DNA from 2 places in the Staphylococcus arlettae genome. Region 1 is predicted to be linked to the other one. Evidence: predicted binding sites of a transcription regulator. Region 1 holds the regulator's gene; the other holds the start of a gene.
What was found. The regulator Rex, encoded in region 1, represses fermentation and respiration genes when NADH is low (regulators of the CRP and FNR family bind a similar motif). The targets are predictions, from matches to a motif close to TTGTGAAATATTTCACAA.
Positions count from the first base shown of each region.

Region 2: MUA37_RS05390 (L-lactate dehydrogenase) is a predicted target of Rex. The motif match lies at 5,673-5,690, and genes of this name have one in related genera.

Region 1 covers NZ_CP094803.1:903,547-911,271, reverse strand. Annotated here, with positions in the region: gene MUA37_RS04325 (sucrose-6-phosphate hydrolase) at 1-651, opposite strand, end outside; gene MUA37_RS04320 (LacI family DNA-binding transcriptional regulator) at 734-1,693, opposite strand; gene MUA37_RS04315 (sulfurtransferase TusA family protein) at 2,072-2,296, opposite strand; gene MUA37_RS04310 (YeeE/YedE family protein) at 2,317-3,411, opposite strand; gene MUA37_RS04305 (redox-sensing transcriptional repressor Rex) at 3,838-4,479, opposite strand; gene MUA37_RS04300 (ABC-F family ATP-binding cassette domain-containing protein) at 4,637-6,556, shown strand; gene MUA37_RS04295 (MutS-related protein) at 6,876-7,725, shown strand, end outside.
Region 2 covers NZ_CP094803.1:1,095,900-1,103,624, forward strand. Annotated here, with positions in the region: gene ribD (bifunctional diaminohydroxyphosphoribosylaminopyrimidine deaminase/5-amino-6-(5-phosphoribosylamino)uracil reductase RibD) at 1-900, shown strand, start outside; gene ribE (riboflavin synthase) at 907-1,539, shown strand; gene MUA37_RS05370 (bifunctional 3,4-dihydroxy-2-butanone-4-phosphate synthase/GTP cyclohydrolase II) at 1,554-2,735, shown strand; gene ribH (6,7-dimethyl-8-ribityllumazine synthase) at 2,748-3,212, shown strand; gene MUA37_RS05380 (proline dehydrogenase family protein) at 3,458-4,456, opposite strand; gene MUA37_RS05385 (alpha/beta fold hydrolase) at 4,717-5,541, shown strand; gene MUA37_RS05390 (L-lactate dehydrogenase) at 5,717-6,667, shown strand; gene MUA37_RS05395 (transcriptional regulator, SarA/Rot family) at 6,830-7,231, shown strand; gene MUA37_RS05400 (tRNA 5-(aminomethyl)-2-thiouridylate-methyltransferase MnmM) at 7,272-7,725, opposite strand, start outside.

The sequences.
Region 1 (7,725 bases):
CTCAGTTAATTGTGTAGTTAAGTCACCTAAAAGTTCCCAATTGACGATATCATTAGATTTATAGATTAATGCTCTACCATTTAATACTTCATTTTGTGCACCTATAATCGCATAATAACTTTCATTGTGTTTAAACACTTTAGGATCTCTGAAGTGTTGAGTATAACCCTGTGGTGGCTGACTTATAACTGGTTTTGGAAATTTTGTTATAGTACCATCTTCATTCATTTTGGCAATCATTTGGCTTGAATGACGATTCCACTCATCATCACGATGGTTTCCGGTATACATGTAATAAAGTTGTTGGTTGTATTCAAAGGCACTACCACTATACACACCATGGCTATCCGCGATAGTATCTGGTTTTAATATCGGACCTTGAGGTTCAAAATGTACTAAATCTTTACTTGTAAAGTTGAACCAATATTTTAATCCATGTACAGCACCTAATGGAAACCATTGATGAGATAAGTAGTACATCCCATTAAAGTAAATTAAACCATTGGGATCATTCAATAAACCTGTTTGGGGTTGAATATGGAATATTTGTCTATATTTAGAAGCACTGACTTGCTCTTGTAATTGATGTAATTCTTCATGTGAAACATCTTCATATCGCTGATAACGGTCTTCTCGACTCCACTCACTCATTGTTAATATTCCTCCTCATCATAATACATATTCATTTTAGCACGTTTACCACCTTTTGTGGTATCGGTTCCATTTAATAACTTTATTTAAAACTAAGTTCTACATCTATAAGAATTTTTTCTTCAACTGATTGTTGTTTTATGAGTTTATCTAATTGAGACATCGCTACTTCACCAGCGGCTTCAAAATGATAAATTACAGTATTAATCACCGGTGATACTAATTGGGTCATTGGATCGCCCCCAAAACCAACTATCATACGCTGATCAAATGATAATTGATGTTCAGTGCAAAATTTATGAACTGCAAGGCCAATAGCATCTGTGGCGCCAATAATAACATCGTAAGAATGATCTTTATGTAATTCAGATTGCACGTCAATCATGGCTTCATTAAAATTAAATGATGTCGTTGTAACATCAGGCGTTACATGGTATTGCTTCAAACCATCAATTAATCCACTTTTTCTTTTTATTCCCACAGCAGTATCGTGTTCAGTAACACTAAAATACTTAATGTGACGATAACCTCGTTGACCAATTAAATCACCAACAAGATATCCTGCATGGTAATCATCGTGTACAATGCAATGGAATGATTCAAAATGTTGGCCTACAATAACGACAGGGACATTAATTTTATTAATGACCTCTAAATGTTTATCGGTTAAATCAGTAGCCATAAAGATAATGCCATCAACCTTACTGCGATAAAATGTTTCTAATGCATCGATTTCTAATGCTGGATCTAAATTAGTATAATTAAGTAATAATCTATAATTCAAACTATCACATAAATTTTTCACACCTTTAATGGTCTCATCTACTGCATATGAATTCATTCTCGGTATAATAGCACCTATCATGTTTGTTTTATGTGCTCTTAAACTTTGAGCAAATTGATTGGGTTGATAATCATATTGTCGAATAATAGCATCTAATTTCTCTTTAGTTTTTCTACTCACAGAACCATTGTTTAAATATCTAGATACTGTACTTTTAGATACACCTGCAATTTTTGCAATATCTGCTATGTTCTTCATATTTACTCACTTTCATTTATGTACTGTATTTGCACTTTAAACTATATTTTATCATATTGTAATCGCTTAAAATATAAAAATACATCGATTTATAAATAGAACAGAACCTTTAAAGTATTTATGTAGACTCTCTTCAACTTCATTACCTTGGAGAACTATTTTAAATATAATTGCTTCAAGCTAGCAATGCACTAATGCCAATAAAAAGAGAGTGGGACAGAAATTTGATTTTGAAAAAAATGATTTCGTCATCCCACCCTGGCAAGGATGACTAGCATTGAAACAAGCTTGGTTTGAAGCGCATTTTCAATGCAGTCAGCTACTGCCAATATGAAAAGAGACTAGGACGAATCAATTTTGTCCTAGTCTCTTATATTATTATGCTTTTTGAACTGTAATTGTCCAAGAAGCATCATCTAATTGTTCATAGTTTGTTACTGGATAACCTTGTTCAGCAGCCCAGTTTGGCAATGCTTCTGTTGCTTGTGTACAATCAAAATCAATTTTCAATTCATCACCAGTTGTTAATGTTTCCATTTTCTTTTGAGCTTCAATTAATGGAAATGGACAAACCATTCCTACTGTTCCAAGTTCATGTACCATAAAACAATCCTCCTTAATAATTATGTTGTTTGAGTTTGAGTCGTTACTTGAGCATTACTTTGTGTTGTTGCTCGCTGTGCTTTTTTCATTGGTCTGATAAAGATGAAATAACTCATAAACCATGCACCTAAAATCATAGAAGCTAGTGCTATCCAGCCCTTCCATGACATAGTCGCAGTTTCTACTAAGCCATTCCCTATTGAACAGCCACCGGCTACTGACGCACCAAATCCCATACAAGCGCCCCCAATGACACTATTTCTAATGGTTTTTTTATCTGGTAGTCTCCATTTAAACTCTCTTGAACCTTTAGCTGCGATATACGAACCAAAGAAAATACCTAATACTAGGAACACTCCCCAGTCTAACAGGTTTACATCACCAGTCATAAAAAATTGCACAATGTTAGCTGATGGTGTTGTTATACCTAAACCATACATACGTCCTGTAGATTCACTGACAGGCCATGCTAGCAATGCAATCAATCCGACAACAATTGCTGCAATAAATGGATGGTATTTCTTTTCAAATAGATAGTAACGTACACCTGTAAATTTTTGTTTTAATTTTGGTACTGCTACTTTTGATTTAGGTTTACGCAATGTTTTCACTACAAAAAAGATAGTAATTGCAACTAATAAAACTACCCAAACCCAAGTTGGAATACCTGTTGTTTGAGACATACTTGTACTAACCGTAGTTGGTTTGTTAATGCCATTCATTACAGGTAATAACAAACCAAATTTAGTTACTGCTGCCGTTACAGCGTATAATGCTAAGGCAATCCAACTGCCTATCAATCCTTCACCTGCACGATACCAAGTACCTGTAGCACAGCCACCTGACAATACCATGCCAATTCCAAATATAAATGAACCAATAATTGTTCCTATAATTGGATAACTTGATTCAGGTATTTGGACTACTCCTGTAGATGTCAAAATAAGTAGCCCAATACTTTGTATTGAAATAGCAATTAGTAATGCATAAAACATCTTATTACTTTTTTGTATATACATATCTCTAAAGCCACCGGCTAGACAAAAGCGTGTTCTTTGCATTACAAATCCTAATAATGCTCCTACTATTAGTCCACTAACAATTAACCAAATCACTTTATCTCCTCTTTTCCGATTAAGTCAATAAGATTAATAATATAAAATTTCACTATAAATTTCAATAGTTTGCGCAAATTGTAATAATTTTGTAACTCTAAAATATAAAGGGAGTGGGACAGAAATCTGATTTTGAAAAAAATGATTTCGTCGTCCCACCCCGGCAAGGATGACTAGCGTTGAAAAAAGCTCGGTTTGAAGCGCATTTTCAATGCAGTCAGCTACTGCCCATATGAAAAAGGTTTCGACTAAAACATGGAGTGGGACAGAAATCCGATTTTGAAAAAATGATTTCGTCGTCCCACCCTGGCAAGGATGACTAGCGTTGAAAAAAGCTTGATTTAAAGCGCATTTTCAATGCAGTCAGCTACTACCAAAATGAAAAGAGACTAGGACAATCAATATTGTCCCAGTCTCTTAAAACAGTTATTTATTACCATAATTTTTCATAAAGAATAGTAATGATTGTAGTTCAATACCTAAATCAATATGATGAACTTGCACATCATTCGGAGTGCTAACGCGATTTGGCGTGAAGTTTAAAATACCTTTAACACCTGCTTCTACAAGTTGATCAGCGACTCGTTGGGCTACTGTTTCAGGTGTCGTTAAAATCACTACATCGATAGCTTCATTTTGTAATGTCTCTTGCATCTCATCAAAATGTTTAACAACAATATTACCTACTTGTTGACCCACTATTTCATCACGAATATCAAAAGCTTCTGTAATGGTCATTTCATCATGTATAGAAAAATTATACGTCAATAACGCTTTACCTAAATTACCTACACCTACAATGGCAATTTTAATTTCATTATTTTTACTTATCTCATTTTTAAAGAAATGCAACAGGCTGTCTATATTATAACCATATCCTTTTTTACCCAATTCTCCAAAATACGAAAAGTCTCTACGAATCGTCGCTGAATCGATATTTAATCCTTCGCTAATTGTTTTAGAGTTCACCCTGTCTATACCTTTTGACTTTAATGTATTAACAAATCTATAGTATAACGGTAAACGTTTTAACGTCGCTCGAGGAATTCTATCGCTATGATTAGCCAAAACCTTGTCCCCCTAATAATACTTGGATTATATCCTTAATTTTGTATGTACAATTACTACAATATTATACATGATAAATATTTAAAAATAAACAATCCTTGTTTTCTCAATAGCCGTTATACGGTAGAATATAAAGTATTAGAGAGGTGCGAATCAAATGATATTATTACAATTAAACAATGTGTCAAAATCATTCGATGGAAAAGATATTTTCAATGATGTAAATTTCGCAGTAAAAACAGGTGAACGTATTGGTATTGTTGGACGAAATGGTGCGGGAAAATCTACATTAATGAAAATAATTGCTGGTGTTGATGGTTATGATTCTGGACATATTTCCAAAATCAAAAATTTAAAACTAGGCTATTTGACACAACAAATGACACTAGACACAAATGAGACAGTTTTTGAGGAAATGTCAAAACCATTTAAACAGGTAATGGAAATTGAACAACAAATGCAACAAGAAACGCATTGGTTGGCACAACATGCAACTGAATATGAGAGTGATGACTATAAAGCACATATTGAAAAATATGAAAATTTATCAAATAGATTTGAACAATTAGAAGGTTATCAATATGAAAGTAAAATCAAAACAGTGCTACATGGTTTACATTTTACTGATGAGGATTTTAATCGTCCTATCAATGATTTTAGTGGTGGTCAAAAAACACGTCTTTCTTTAGCTCAAATGCTTCTTGAAGATCCTGATTTATTATTACTTGATGAGCCTACTAACCATCTAGATATGGAAACAACACAATGGCTAGAAAGTTATTTGAATTATTTTAAAGGCGCCATCATTATAATTAGTCATGATCGTTACTTTTTAGATAAAATCGTAACACAAATATACGATGTAGCGTTAGGCGACGTGCAACATTACGTCGGAAATTATGGTCAATTTATCACTCAACGTGATAAATATTATGAAAAACGCATGCAAGAGTATGAAAATCAACAAGCTGAAATTAAAAAGCTCGAAACTTTTGTAGATAAAAATATTGCTCGTGCCTCTACTTCAGGAATGGCCAAAAGTCGTCGTAAAATGTTAGAAAAAATCGAACGTATTGATAAACCCTTACTTGATGCACGTAGTGCTAACATTCAATTTGATTTTGACCGTAATACAGGCAATGATGTTTTCCATATTAAGCATTTAACCATTGGCTATGAACAACCCATTACGCAACCTATTGATTTGGAAGTAACTAAAGGAGACCATGTAGCAATTATTGGTCCTAATGGTATCGGTAAATCAACATTAATTAAAACGATTGCCGAACGACAACCTGCATTAGGAGGAAAGATAACAACTGGTGCAAACCTTAAAATAGGTTACTATGATCAAAAGCAAGCTGAATTCAAATCAACTGCTACTATTCTCGACTACGTGTGGGATCAATATCCTTCTATGAATGAAAAAGATATACGAGCAGTGCTTGGGCGATTTTTATTCGTACAAGAAGATGTCAAAAAAATCATTAATGATTTATCTGGTGGAGAAAAAGCGCGTCTTCAACTTGCTCTTCTAATGTTAGAAAGAAACAATGTTTTAATACTCGACGAACCTACTAACCACTTAGATATAGATTCAAAAGAAATGTTAGAACAAGCCTTAAGTCAATTCCAAGGCACTATACTCTTTGTTTCACATGACCGTTATTTCATCAATCAACTTGCCAATAAAGTTTTGAATATTGATGAATCAGGTGGGCAATTGTATTTAGGTGACTATCAATACTTTTTAGATAAAGTTGAAGAACAACAAGCTTTAGCACAACATCAAGCAACCAATGACAGTGCTACTGAACAACACGATACTACAACAAATAACTATACGTCACAAAAAGAACAAAAAAAGTTACAACGTCAAATCACACGTCAAATTGAACAATGCGAACAAGATATTGAAACCTATGAGGCGCAAATTGACGACATTGATGTACAGTTAACACAACCAGAAGTATATAGCGATCCTGAAAAAGCAAATGCTCTTGCAATTGAAAAACAACAAACCGAACAGCAATTAGAACAGGCTTTAGAGTTATGGGAAGAATTACAAGAAAAGTGATTTGTTTCTATATCGTTTTATTTTCTGAGGAAGTAATCCACATTACTTCCTCTATTTTTTTATTCACATTTAAAACCTTATAACAAAAGCTATCCACAGAGTTATCCTAGTTATCCACAAGTAAAATGTAAATTCTACTTAGGATTATCCCATACATTTTTTAACAATGCACAGCTTTAACCACTAGTTATACACAACTTATACACTGATTGTTGATAAGTACGCACGTTCTCTATTGACAAAAACGGTCAATGCATACCTAAATTCACTATGATAAACTTCAATTAATGCATTATCATAACGCTGGAGGAGTTTCTTTATGCCATCATTTTTATGGGCCGCTTTAGCGGTTGTTTGTTTTAGTATTATCGTTATTATTATGAGTGATATCATTTACAGATATAAGCTGAAACAACAAATCTCACTATTATGGAAATTACAAAAATCTTTAGAAACATTTATTCGTCCATATCATCGATATGCATATTACTTTGAAACGTACCAAACATCACAGCTTCAAGATAGGATTATCGATGATAAAACATGGTTCGATTTAGATCTACCTAAATTATTTAAACGTATGAATTTTAATTTTACTGCTATTGGCGAAATGCGGTTGTATAGTACATTAAGAAATATGACAACTGTTGATAATGAGTCATTAATCCAATTGTTTAAGTCCAATTCATATATTAGAGAAACTGTAAGTTACCATCTTGCTTTAATTGGAAAGTCAATCTATCCTATTTACCCAGACCAATTAGCGCCGGTTAAACGTCAAACTGTCTTTATGTATTGTACTTATCTACCCTTTGTTGGTTTGTTATTACTCTTTATTGATTTTAAAATTGGCACGATTGTTACATTGATGTTTATTGTACTCAATTTTGTATTAAGTGGTTCATTACGCAAAACATTCGAACAAAATTTAAATTCTATGTATTATACAGCATCGGTAATTCAAAAAGCCTATAAACTACATAAATTAGAAGGCTTGCCACCTCTCGATGTTAACTTCAAACATTTTACAGCATCACGTAAGCTTAGTTGGTTGTTAGGCCGTGCAAATTCTAATAATGACGCATTTTCTATTATGTTATTATTTAAACTCGCCTTTATGGTGGATTATCATATTTTCCACTTAATTCAACATAGTTATAAACGATATG
Region 2 (7,725 bases), 190 kb from region 1:
GCTGAAGTTCAAGCTTTGGAAATGGCCAAAGACCTAGCCAAAGATGCAACGATTTATGTGTCATTAGAACCATGTACTCACTTTGGCACTACACCGCCATGTGTTAATAAAATTATAGAATATGGAATTACTAAAGTTGTTTATGCGATGAAAGATACTACATTAACCTCAAATTGTGATGAAATTTTAACTAATGCAGGTATTGATGTGGACTATCGCTTTCAAGAAGATGCAGAAAATTTATATAAAGATTTTTTTACAGCTAAAAATGAACAACTTCCTGAAGTAACTGTAAAGGTGTCTTGTAGTTTAGATGGTAAGCAAGCTACGGATAGCGCACAAAGTAAGTGGATTACTAACAAACAGGTTAAGCAAGATGTTTTTAATTTGAGACATCGACATGATGCGGTACTGACAGGTAGAAATACTATTGAACATGATAATCCACAATACACTACACGTATTGAGAATGGTAAAAATCCTATTAAAGTTATTTTATCTAAATCAGGTACGATTGATATGGGGTTAGATATTTTTACAGATCCACAATCTAAAGTATGGATTTATACAGAAAATAATAAATTGTGTTCACAAACATCTAATGTAGAAGTAATAGTTCTCGATGATTGTTCCTTAAATAATATTTTAAGTGATTTATATCAAAGAGGTATTGGTAAATTGCTAGTAGAAGCTGGTCCGACCGTGACGTCTGAGTTTCTCCAATCTAGCTTGGTAAATGAACTCATCTTATATTATGCCCCGAAAATTATAGGTGGTTCTGGTAAGTATCAATTTTATCAAACAGATAATGTTCTTGAATTATCAGATATTCCGAATTTTGAAATTGTTAATTCTGAGTTGCTTGAGCAAAATATCAAATTAGAACTGCGAAAGAAGTGAGCAAAGATGTTTACTGGAATTGTTGAAGAAGTCGGTACAATCGAACGTAGTCAAAGTAGTAATGCTGTAGTTGAATTAACTATCACATGTCAAACTATCCTTGAAGATATGCACATTGGAGATTCCATTAGTGTAAATGGTGCATGTTTGACAGTTACTGACTTTACTAACCACGGTTTTACTGTTCAAGTAATTGAAGGTACAGAAGCAAAGACGTATTTAAATCAACTGAAACAAGGTAAGGAAGTAAACTTAGAACGTGCGATGAGTGGACAGGGTCGTTTTGGTGGACATTTTGTCTTAGGACATGTTGACGAAGTAGCGACAATTACACGCATACAAACGTCTGATAATTCAAAAATAGTGTCAATCAAGCCACCGAGTCACATACTTGATGAGATGGTACAGCAGGGTTCAATCGCTGTTGATGGTGTAAGTTTGACAGTTTTCAAACTGGGTGACAAAGAATTCGATATTCATTTAATCCCTGAAACAAGAAAATCAACGATCTTGAATGATAAACGAGTTGGTGATTATGTGCATTTGGAGACTGATATGCTATTCAAGTATGTGCATAAAATAGTTGGTAAGCAATCAACAACTTTAACTGCAGATAAATTAAAAGCTTTCGGTTTTTAAAGGAGGGGCATACTATGCAATTAAATCGAATTGAAGAAGCATTAGAAGCACTGAAGCTCGGTAAAAGTATTATTGTAGTAGATGATGAAGATAGAGAAAATGAAGGTGATCTTGTAGCTGTAACTGAATGGATGCAAGATAACACAGTAAACTTCATGGCGAAACATGGAAGAGGATTGATCTGTGCGCCTGTAAGTTCAGATATCGCTGAAAAATTAAAATTACATCCGATGGTTTCTGATAATTCGGATGTCTATGGCACGCAATTTACAGTTAGTATCGATCATGTCGATACAACAACGGGTATTAGCGCAGCCGAAAGAATGTTAACTGCAAGAGCACTTATTGCTACATCTACAACGTCCGCAACATTTAATAGACCTGGACATCTCTTTCCACTAATTGCGAAAGATGATGGCGTTTTGGTACGTACAGGACATACAGAAGCATCGGTTGATCTAGCACGATTAACAGGTGCCAAACCTGCAGCGTTAATTTGTGAAATAATGAATGACGACGGTTCTATGGCTAAAGGTGATTCTTTAGAAGCCTTTCGTGAGCAACACCAATTAGTAATGATTTCTATAGCAGATTTAGTTGAATATCGAAAACATACTGAATCACATATTGAAGCACGTGCTAAAGTACAAATGCCTACTGAATATGGTGATTTTGATATGATAGGTTTCACAACTGCTAGTTCAAGAGATGAAATTGTAGCAATCATCAAAGGTGAGCCTCGAAAAACTGAAAATGTGCGTATTCATTCTTCTTGTATGACTGGTGATATTTTTCATAGTCAACGTTGTGACTGTGGTGAACAGTTGGCAGAATCAATGAAATATATTAATGAGCACGGGGGTGTGATTTTATATTTACCGCAAGAAGGTCGTGGCATTGGATTGATTAATAAATTAAAAGCTTATGAGCTCATTGAACAAGGTTATGATACTGTAACAGCTAATCGAGCATTAGGTTTTGAAGATGATTTAAGAGAATATAAAGATGCGGCAGCAATTTTAAAATATTTTGGTATAGAAAATGTGAATTTGTTGAGTAATAACCCAACAAAATTTGCTGGTTTAGAAGATTATGGCGTGAACATTGCACGACGCGTAGAAATCATTGTACCAGAAAACGAACACAACCATAGTTATATGGTTACAAAAAAAGAAAAAATGGGTCACTTAATATAGGAGGATTTAATTATGAATTTTGAAGGTAAATTAATAGGCACGGATTTAAATGTAGCAATTGTAGTGAGTAGATTTAATGACTTTATCACTGGACGTTTATTAGAAGGTGCTAAAGACACATTAATCAGACATGAAGTAAATGCTGATAATATTGACGTAGCATATGTACCAGGTGCGTTTGAAATCCCATTAGTTGCTAAAAAGTTAGCTGAAAAAGAGAAATATGATGCAGTTATTACATTAGGTTGTGTTATTAAAGGCTCAACATCACATTATGATTATGTCTGTAATGAAGTTTCAAAAGGTATTTCAAGAGCTAATGATGTAACAAATACGCCAGTTATTTTTGGTGTGTTAACAACAGATAATATCGAACAAGCAGTAGAAAGAGCCGGTACTAAAGCTGGAAATAAAGGTTCTGAAGCGGCTATCAGTGCAATTGAAATGGCTAATTTATTAAAATCTATAGATGCATAATTTATAAATTATTAAGAGTTTGGGTTATCAACAACCAATTCTCGAATGAAAAGGACGAATTCATATGACAATGGATTCGCCTTTTTTATATTAAAATATTACCGTAAAATTTCGTCACAAAATATATAACTTAGTGCTTACAGTAAAAGAAAACGTCAATTTCTATCGTATTAAAATAGAAATTGACGTTAATAAATTCGTCGATAATATTAATATTCTAACACCTTTAGCGTCAGTGGCAAAAATTATTTTGCCTTTTTAGTGATGATACTTAATAGCGAACCAACAGCTACAGTAGCACCAGCGATAATGCCTAGTTTTTTAAGCATTTTAGGAGAAGTGAACTCCTTATAAGCTAAAACTAAGTTTTGTGGTCGTTCTGCTAATCTACGCATAAAGTAACTAAACCAATCATCACCATATGGGACATAAATACAGAAATTATAGCCTTGTTTAGCGATTTCTTCAGCTAATTCTGTACGAAAACCATATAGCATTTGAAATTCAAATTGTTCTTTATCTATGTTATTGTCTTTAGTAAATTGTTTAACATGATTTATTATTTGATCATCATGCGTTGCTATTGATGTAACGTGATTACAATTAAGAAGGCGTTTTTCAATAATATTTATATAATTTCGATCAATTTCATCTTTTGTTTGATATGCGATGAATTCATTTTCTTTATATGCGCCTTTAACTAAGCGTAAACGCAGCTCAGGGTATTTATCTATTAAAGCTTCTGCTTTAAATAAATATGCTTGAATTACAGTACCTAAATTTTTAAATTCACCTTTTAAACGGTCAACTGTTTGAATAACATCGAGTAGAGAATCATACTTCTCAGTATCGATATTTATGTGCATATTTTTAAATTCATTAGCTTTTAGCAAAATTTCTCTTAAATTGCGATAAGCTAAATCTAAGTCAAATTCAGCTCCTAATTGACTGATTTTTATAGACATATGTGCATCTAAATTATAATTATTAATGGCATACATGACTTCTAAGATTTGGTCTTTAGCCATGATTGCCTCTCCTTCAGTAGAGACATATTCTCCGAGGTTATCAACAGTCACGACGATACCTTTTTCATTTAGTCGGGAAATGGTTTCTACCAAAGCTGGAATGGTGTTGCCTGCAACAACTTTATTAGCACCAAACATGGGTCCTAGTTTTTTAGCAGTGTTGTTTAAGGCCTTGTTGTTTGATAAAGCAATGAAAAAATTTTTAATGATTGGCATATGTATTCCTCCATTCTCACAATTATATTTAGTTCTATTTAAGTGTATCATGAATTTATTAGGGAAGAAATCGTTTACAAGTTGATTTTATACAAAATTATTTACTTAATACACAAAATTAAGTAACAATAAAAATGTTGGTGCTATTTTTCTATTTTATAGGTGTAAAGTTGAAGATGATACACATTAAAATGGAAATTTTATAGCAGTATTTGATACAATTAATATAATGAATTCTATTGAGAAGGGGAAGTATTGACATGTGGAAGTGGGAAACAGAGAATGAAGCAAAAGGTGTAGTTGTTATTGCACATAATATGTTAGAACACACAGGTAGATATGCTTATTTAATCACTATGCTTCGCCGAAATGGATATCACGTTATAATGGGCGATTTACCTGGTCAAGGTCAAACTGCGAGATCAAATAAAGGTCAAATTGAAAGTTTTGATGTCTATCATGAACATATTTTAGATTGGATTAGGATTGCTAATGAATATAAAATACCTACATACATTTTAGGCGTTGGTCTTGGAGGATTAATTGTTTTAAATCTATTAGAAAAAGTAGAGGTACCTGTAGAAGGGTTAATGTTAATTTCACCATTATTGGAATTCAAAAAGAACAATAAAGTTAGAAAAGATAAAGTAATTTCTAATATTGGAAGATTAGTTAAAGATACTCGCTTTAATATGGGTATAGAAATTGAAGACTTAACTAGAAACGAAGAAGTTATACAAGAAACTAAAGAAGATCAATTGATGTTAAGTAAAGTGAGTTATAATTGGTATAAACAGATTGTCGAAGTAATGAAAGAAACTGTGCAGCATTTGCAAGATATTGATCCTATACCTACACTAGTTATGTCTGCCAGTGAAGATAAAATAAGTGATATTAAAGTCACGGAAATGCTGAAAGATAAAGTTAAAACAAACGAGTTATATTATAAAGTTTGGCCAGGATTTTATCATGAAATTCATAATGAGCCAGAAAGAGATGAAGTCATGCGTTATATTTTATCGTTTTTAAACAATAGTGCGAGTACTATGGGTTTTATCGTTAACGATGAAAATAATGTATCGTAAACATTAAAATATAAAGTTATGTCAAAGCGGTTTAATTTATATTGAATATAGATTAAATCGTTTTTTTATTAATATATGTGAAAATAATCACAAAAATATTGAAAGTTTGTGATCGGTTTGATATAGTTTAATTGTGAAAAAAATCACATTATCTTACTGTATAGGAGAGATGGTTATGAATGTTAAACATGGAAATAAAGTAGTGTTAGTTGGAAATGGTGCTGTCGGTTCTAGTTATGCGTTTGCTATGGTAGTACAAGGTATAGCAGATGACTTAACGATTATTGATTTAGATGAGACAAAGGTAACTGGAGACGTTGCAGATTTAAACCATGCGGCTCCTTATAGTTCAACAACAGTAAATATAAAAAAAGGTGATTATAAAGATTGTGCAGATGCTGATATTATTGTAATTACAGCAGGTGCAGCTCAAAAATCAGGAGAAACTAGACTAGACTTAGTAGAAAAAAATGCTAAAATAATAAAGTCGATTGTTTCTACAATAATGAAGTATCAATTTAATGGGATTTTTTTGATAGCTTCAAATCCAGTTGATATTTTAAGTTATGTTGCATATAAAACTTCTGGATTACCAAAAAACCAAGTGATTGGTTCTGGTACAGTATTAGATACTGCTAGATTAAAACACCAGATTTCAAAATATGTAGATGTTGCTCCAGCGAGTATAGATGCTAACATCATAGGGGAACATGGAGATTCTGAACTTGCCGTATGGTCACAGGCAAATATCGCAGGTCAACCTGTACTTGAAATATTAAATAATAATTCACAACATAAACAATTGATTGACACGATATTTCGTAATACACGAGATGCAGCATATGAGATTATCCAAGCTAAAGGCGCAACTTATTATGGTATTGCTCAAGCATTGGTGCATATTACTCAAGCCATTTTAAAAAATCAAAATATTGTGCTAACTACGTCTAGTTATTTAGAAGGTGAATATAATCAACAAGATGTCTATATTGGTGTCCCAACGATATTAAATAGAAATGGGGCAGTAAATGTGATAGCAATGCCATTAAATGACGAGGAAAAATTATTATTTAATGAATCAACTGAAATTTTAAAAGAAATGCAGTCAAAAATAAAGCTAACTTAATTGCATATTTCTTTGATTGAATTTAAAATGTGTATAAGATTAATTTTATTAAAAAATGTAATATTCATCCAGTGAATGTTGTTCTCAAAAAAGAATACTTACTAAAATTAATAAAATTAATTTTTTCATGTTTTATTATTATTTTTATTGGGGGTTATTATTATGGGAAAGGCGCTTCAGAATAAGGTTGAAGGCATTTTAAGCCTAAATCAACTTTTAAACGATGTTGAAGCAATCTTTGACAGTATAAAGAAGGAATATAAGATGTCTAAAGAAGAAGTCTTAATATTGCTTACTTTATGGAAAGAAGGCTCAATGACACTTAAAGAAATGGATGATTTCGTTCATATTAAATCATATAAACGTACACGTACGTATAATGATTTAGTCGAAAAAAAGTGGATTTTGAAAGAAAGACCACAAAATGATGAACGTACAGTTATTATTCATTTCAATGAAGATTTAAAAGAGAAAAGGGAAGCTCTTTTAGATTTCATTAAAGATGAAATTGCAGCTAAAGAAACTAGTTTACAGTCTAGTTTAAAATCTATCTTAAATGTTTAGAGCAATAAAAAACCTCAGAACAATGTTCTGAGGCTTTTTATTATCTTTTTTCAATGGCACATATAAAAGGTGGGTTATTTTGTTGATTTATAAATTGATATTGTAAGATATGTGCTTGCTGTTGATCAAAATCATGTAAATATTTCATAAGCGCATCTTTTTCGACAGCGCCTTCTTCATGACCAGAATAAATAACCAAAATTATGATGCCTTCAGTGGCTAACATATTAAAAATTGAATTAATAGCTTCTATTGTAGATGACGGCTTAGTCACTATTGACTTGTCGCCATTTGGTAAGTAACCTAAGTTAAATATCGCTGCGTCAATTGTACCGTTATGTTTGGATGTAAGATGTTTTGACGCATTGGCATGACTATCCTTTATTAGCGTAACATTATGATAATTTTCTGTTTTAGCACTAGTAGCTGCCAGTGCTTGTTCTTGAATATCAAAGCCATAGACATGACCTTGAGGCACTAAGTTAGCTAAAAAT